One region of the Anoxybacillus sp. TBDG-1 genome, then DNA from elsewhere that is predicted to be linked to it. Evidence: a T-box and tRNA genes for the amino acid it is inferred to sense, from the RefSeq annotation. Region 1 holds a T-box; the other holds one or more tRNA genes.
The links. A T-box is a leader RNA that pairs with one kind of tRNA and senses whether it is charged. The one in region 1 lies ahead of ACYQY7_RS00410 (valine--tRNA ligase), so its partner is inferred to be a tRNA-Val.
Positions count from the first base shown of each region.

Region 2: it encodes a tRNA-Val, which carries the amino acid that the T-box ahead of ACYQY7_RS00410 (valine--tRNA ligase) is inferred to sense. The anticodon was not compared.

Region 1 covers NZ_JBTZSY010000001.1:83,013-86,434, reverse strand. Annotated here, with positions in the region: gene ACYQY7_RS00410 (valine--tRNA ligase) at 1-1,704, opposite strand, end outside; T-box leader at 1,747-1,969, opposite strand; gene ACYQY7_RS00405 (hypothetical protein) at 2,104-2,295, shown strand; gene ACYQY7_RS00400 (aminoglycoside phosphotransferase) at 2,280-3,191, opposite strand; gene spoVID (stage VI sporulation protein D) at 3,207-3,422, opposite strand, start outside.
Region 2 covers NZ_JBTZSY010000007.1:44,376-47,797, reverse strand. Annotated here, with positions in the region: gene metC (cystathionine beta-lyase) at 1-644, shown strand, start outside; gene ACYQY7_RS03735 (HD domain-containing protein) at 665-1,201, opposite strand; gene ACYQY7_RS03730 (hypothetical protein) at 1,320-1,952, shown strand; tRNA gene ACYQY7_RS03725 (tRNA-Val) at 2,054-2,126, shown strand; gene ACYQY7_RS03720 (Rpn family recombination-promoting nuclease/putative transposase) at 2,287-3,108, shown strand; gene ACYQY7_RS03715 (type I restriction-modification system subunit M) at 3,277-3,422, shown strand, end outside.

The sequences.
Region 1 (3,422 bases):
GTTCCATGTCGCTTCAACTTTTTCTGTGCTAAAGCGCAAATCTTGACCTGGCGCGCTTCCTGTCGCTAAAAAGTAGCGAAGCGAATCCGCACCGTACTGATCGATGACATCCATCGGATCGACGCCATTGCCAAGCGATTTACTCATTTTCCGTCCTTGTGCATCGCGCACGAGTCCGTGAATAAGGACATCTTTGAACGGACGTTTTCCAGTGAATTCAAGCGCTTGGAAAATCATGCGCGATACCCAGAAGAAAATAATATCGTAACCTGTAACAAGCACATCTGTTGGATAATAACGGTTATAGTCTGCCGATGTTTCATCTGGCCAGCCCATTGTCGAAAACGGCCAGAGCGCAGAGCTAAACCACGTATCTAATACATCTGGATCTTGTTCCCAATTCTCGATATCTGCTGGTGGCTCATGGTCTACATACACTTCGCCTGTTTCTTTATGATACCATGCTGGAATGCGATGTCCCCACCAAAGTTGGCGAGAAATACACCAGTCGCGGATGTTTTCCATCCAATGTAAATACGTTTTTTCAAATCGTTCTGGAACGAAATTTACTTTTCCTTCTGTTTTTTGTAGTTCAATCGCAGCTTCAGCGAGCGGCTTCATTTTCACAAACCATTGCGTCGACAAATACGGTTCTACGACGGCACCGCTACGCTCGCTATGACCGACTGCATGCATATGTTCTTCGATTTTAAATAGCACGCCTTGTTCTTGTAAATCTTTCACGATTTGTTTACGGCATTCGAAACGATCAAGTCCCTTATATTGAAGCGCATTGTCGTTCATTGTGCCGTCTTCGTTCATGACAAGAATGCGCGGCAAGTTATGACGGTTTCCAATTTCAAAGTCGTTTGGATCATGTGCTGGTGTAATTTTCACCGCCCCGGAACCGAACGACATATCGACATACTCATCACCAATAATCGGAATTTCACGACCGACGATCGGTAAAATGACTGTTTTTCCGATCAAGTGTTTGTAGCGCTCATCTTCTGGATGAACGGCAACCGCTGTATCACCAAGCATCGTCTCTGGACGAGTCGTTGCCACTTCGATATAGCCAGAACCGTCTGCAAGCGGATAGCGCATATGATATAGCGCACCTTGCACATCTTTGTACACGACTTCAATGTCCGATAATGCTGTTTTTGTTACTGGATCCCAGTTAATAATGTACTCGCCACGATAAATAAGCCCTTTTTTATATAACGATACAAATACTTCCCGCACTGCTTTTGATAATCCTTCATCAAGCGTAAAGCGCTCCCGCGTATAATCGAGCCCAAGTCCAAGCTTCGCCCATTGAGAGCGAATATGCCCTGCATATTCCTCTTTCCATTTCCACGTCTCTTCGACAAATTTTTCACGCCCTAAATCGTAGCGTGTTTTTCCTTCGTTGCGGAGCTTTTCTTCTACTTTTGCTTGCGTCGCAATTCCCGCATGATCCATGCCTGGAAGCCATAAGACGTCATATCCTTGCATGCGCTTCATGCGCGTAATAATGTCTTGTAACGTCGTATCCCACGCATGTCCTAAATGAAGCTTACCTGTCACATTTGGCGGTGGAATGACGATCGTAAACGGTTTTTTCGTTTCATCGCTTGTTGCCTCAAAAAACTTTCCTTTTAGCCACCATTCATAACGGTTTGCCTCGACAGCACGGTGGTCATATTTTGGCGGTAACATAAAAAATCCCTCCTTCACTAAAATAAAAAACTCCTTTCATCCGAAAAGGACGAAAGGAGACTCTTTCGCGGTACCACCTTTTTTCTTAAGCGATGCTTAAGCACTCAAATCGATAACGGCGATGCACCGGCTTCTTCTACTTTCGTTCGAAGAAGCAGCTCCAGGGCGACCTTCCGACGACCACAAACCTAGGAAATCTCGCAGCTACTGATTTCCCTCTCTGCAAGGCGGGTTGCGCCGTACTCTTCCCTATCTTCGCTTTTTTCTATTCATACATAATACTATATAAAAATCATATAAATCGTCAATAAGGTTTGCCACATTTTCACTCCTTTATACATATGATAAAAAGAAAAGCTCCAACATATGGAGCTAACCATTTGAAAAGGAAGTGAACATATGCGTAAACGTTTCAATCCGTACGCTTGGCCGCCGTGGCTAAGGAAGCTGCGCTTTATTGCTGAACAATGCATCATCCCGATTACCGTTGTTCAAGCGATTCGCACCATTTTATTTCCAACAACAATCGACGTTATTTTACTCGCTATTTTTATTTTTCTTTCATTCGCGTTACATTACGATTGGATTTGATTCGTTTGTTTTTCTTCTTCCCATTTTCCGATGACATATTCGATATTTTTCATTTGCCAATATGCCCGTTGCCAAGTAGCGGTGAATTGTTGCTCATGACGTTGTTGTTCGTACTGATGAATGAGACGAACAAACCGATGCGGATCGACAAGTAAATGAAAAAATAATAACCGCTCATCTTCTTCAAGCGCTAATGTTTGTTCATACTGTAAAAGCCATTGTACTGCTTCATCACATACAATCGGATACGTATGCAAATATTGGCGAAAAAAGAAAAGTAAATCGTGAAATGGAGGAGCCCAACGCGCTTGTTCAAAACTAATAAAATACGATGTACCATCATTTCGTTCGACATAATGGTGAAACGACGGGCGACCATGAATATAGCAAATGCGCACCGTCTTTTTTTCTCGCATTCGCTCACGCCACTCATTTAACGTATGTTCAGAAAACGAAATGGCGCGCATAATGTCGAAAAAATGGGTGCAACATTGCAGTTGAAACGGCGACATATACCATTGTTTTTCACATTGTTCAATATATTGAGTTAATGTTTGTTTTGTTTTTTCAAGTGAGATTTTTCGTTCCTTATAATATGACTCGATTTCCGTTTCCATCGTTTGTATTTCCTTTAACGAATGTTTATGCCATCGTGCTAAATCGTGAAAAAATGACGATGTTGGATCCGTTTTTTCTTTTAACCAAGGCATCATATAATACCATTGCCCATCTCGCTTTTTCGTTTCGTAAATCGGAATGGCAAGCGGTATACGTAAGCGATGGGCTTGTTCAACCGCCTGCCAATGTGCCAATGAATCGATTCGTTTGAGCGCATATGTTCTATTTGCCATTTCCCATTTTTGTATACGCTCATGTTGTAATTGCACCGTTTTCATCATCGTACAACCCTTTTACACTTTACTTGGCGTTGGAATGTATAGCAACTGCCCTTCGTGTATATCCGCACCGCTTTCTAAATGATTTGTACGCAACAACTGTTGGACAGATACGTCGTATCGCTCGGCAATCTTGTCCAACGAATCACCTTGTTGGACGATACAAATTTTTAAACGAGCAAACGCCTGTTCTTCATTTTTTTCGAATAACTTTGTTAAATATAAGGCGTT
Region 2 (3,422 bases), on a different contig from region 1:
TGACGTTTTTAGATAATACGTTTGCGACGCCTATTTTGCAGCGGCCGCTTGATCTCGGTGTCGATGTCGTTTTGCATAGCGCAACGAAATTTTTAGCGGGGCATAGCGATGTTGTGGCAGGGTTAGCGGTTGTAAAAGATGCGCGCTTGGCGAGAGAGCTGCGCAAACTGCAATATTCGTTCGGGGCGGTGCTTGGCGTGCAAGATGCGTGGCTTGTGCTGCGCGGGCTAAAAACGCTGCACGTTCGGCTCGATTACGCTTCCCGTTCGGCGATGCAGCTTGCGCAGTTTTTACATCGTCATCCGAAAGTGGCGCACGTGTATTATCCAGGGCTTTCGCATCATGAAGGGCACGTCATTCATCGCGATCAAGCGCGCGGGTTTGGTGCGGTGTTGTCATTTGAACTGGAAGATGAACAAGCGGTGCGGACGTTTGTCAAATATGCGCACATTCCGGTATTTGCGGTCAGTTTAGGAGCTGTGGAGTCGATTTTATCGTACCCGGCAAAAATGTCGCATGCGGCGATGCCGAAAGCAGAACGCCACCGCCGCGGCATTACAGACGGCTTGTTGCGCATAAGCGTCGGACTCGAGGCGATCGATGATTTAATTGCTGATTTTGAACAGGCGTTATCATATGTATAGGCTAGGCATATCGCCTAGCCTTAGCTAATTTGGTCGAGGGCACCGCGTTGTAGCTGTTGCTCGACCATGCGATCGAGTTGTTGGATTTTTTTCAAAGCGAGTTCGTCATCGATTTGGCGATAATGATGTTTACCACCCGGTTCTTCATCTGCTTCATCGGCGAGTTTTACGATCGTTTGAAGCGGTTTTCGTTTTAGCTCTCCTTCTGGAAGATACGAATCGGTATGAAGCAAAATGGCGAGGGCGATTTCTTTCGCATGTTGAGGATGTTCACCGAGTCGAATAAGCAATTTGTGCGCTCGCTCCGCCCCTTTAATCGCATGAATGTCGTTTTGTTTATATGTTTCGTAGTCCCATGTTCCGTTTGAGTACCATTCATAATGACCGATATCGTGAAGCAATGCAGCTTTTGTCGCTAAATCAACATTGACTCCATATTGCAGGGCAAGGCGATACGCATGATATGCGGTCGCAATAGCGTGCGCGACGCCTGAACGTTTCAAATATTTTTGAGTGATGGGGTGGAGGAAGATGTCAGTTAATGTGACACGTCTCATCGTGCATGCCCCCTTTTTTGTTTTTCTAATTATCATACCATGTTTTATTTAAGGAAAGCAATACATATTTTTTCTATTTTTCCTTCATACTAAGTGAAAAAAGGTTTGGAGGACGCATATGTTTTTATCATTATTATTATCAATGATGACAGCGTTTTCGTTCAATGGGCATGCTTGCACGAAAAAATTGGATGAAGCAAATGTGCAACTGTGTGGAAAAGAAGATGGAGATTGGGTGCGTCATTTTACGCTTCACGTCGGAAAAGCGACGTATGCGTTTCCAGAATGGGAACATATCAATGACCCGAAAGCGACTCCGCAATTGTATTCTGTTGATGTGACGGACGATGGAAAGGAAGATGTCGTCGTTTTTCTCGTGAAAGCGCGCGGCAACGGCACGTATAAAAATGAAGTGCACGTATTTGCACATCACGAAAACGGCATAGAAGAAATGATCGTCGAAGATCCGCGCACCGTCGTTTTAAAAAGCATGAAAATGAAAGAGACAAACGAAGGAACAGAGCTAATCATTGATCACGTTCACGCTTTCATTCCGTACGCACGCGAAGAACAAAAAGGGGTAAAAACGACATTCGACCGCTTTTTAAAATACGCGCTCGATAAACAAAAGCTGAAAGCCGTTTTACTCCTCGAACGAAAAAAAGGTGAATACATCGGCAGTTTAATCGTCACATACGAATATAAAGATGGCCTTTTTCAAGGTACCCACATCGACTTTATCCGCCATTAGCCATTGCATGTGCGATGGCTAAAAATTTTTTAAAAAAGCATTTGACAATGTGGATAGAGGTGAGTATAATGAAAAATGTGTTCGATAGGACAACAATATATGATTCCGTAGCTCAGCTGGGAGAGCGCCACCTTGACAGGGTGGAGGTCGCTGGTTCGAGCCCAGTCGGAATCATCGCAAACCCGAGTTCTGTAAAGGAGCTCGGGTTTTTCGTTGTTTACCCCCTCCTCCCGACTACCGCGAATGTTTGAGAGTTCAGCCGCATTTCGTATGCAGGAAAGTGGTCGATGTTGTCGAATAAAAACATCGAGACCATTGTATGCGAGGTGACTATATGTCTATTGACCACGACCGTCTGTTTAAACAGTTGATCCAAACGTTTTTTGAGGAATTTATTGTTCTCTTTTTTCCGACGATGCATGAGCATATCGACTTTCGCCACGTATCGTTTTTATCAGAGGAGCTGTTCACCGATGTGACGGCAGGGGAGAAGTATCGCGTCGATTTGCTTGTCGAAACGAAGTTAAAAGGCGAAGATGGGCTTGTGATTGTGCATATCGAAAACCAAAGCTATGTGCAACCATCGTTTCCTGAACGGATGTTTATTTATTTTAGCCGTTTGTTTGAAAAGTACCGTAAAAACATTGTACCTATTGCTGTATTTAGCTACGATACGATCCGCGACGAACCATCGACATTTACCCTCGAATTTCCTTTTGGCAACGTGCTAGACTTTCGTTTTTTCACTGTCGAATTGCGCAAACAAAACTGGCGAAACTACATTCGACATGATAATCCCATTGCCGCTGCATTGTTAAGCAAGATGGGGTATACTGAAAGTGAACGAGTAGAACTGAAAAAACAATTTTTACGCATGCTTGTCCGATTGGAGTTAGACGAAGCGAAACAACGGTTGCTGTTTGGCTTTTTTGAAACATATATCAAACTATCCGATGAAGAAGAACGAAGGCTACGAAGCGAGGTGAATGAAATGGAAACGAAAGAAAAAGATCAAGTGATGGAATTAATTATTTCGTATGAACAACAAGGAATGAAGCGCCTTATACAAACGATGGCGAAAAAAGGGATGAGCGTAAAAGATATTGCGAACGTCACGGACCTTTCGGAAGAAGAAGTAGAGCGGTTGTTGGAGTAGGGGGGTACTGCCGTCGACCTTTTTGGCGACGGCAGTTTTTTTGTTTTCCAATGAGTAAGTATACTATATATTTGCTCGCTTGTTAAATGACAGTAGTTTACAATAGGAATTTTTGTTATAGTTAAAGTTGTAAGAGATGAAAGAACAGGAAAAGACGGAGGCAGCACGATGGGCAAGTTAACGTTACAACAACTTGAATCTCATTTATGGGAATCAGCAAACATATTGCGTGGTAGTATTGATTCTTCGGACTATAAAAACTATATCTTTGGCATGTTATTTTTGAAACGATTAAACGACGTGTTTGTCGAAAC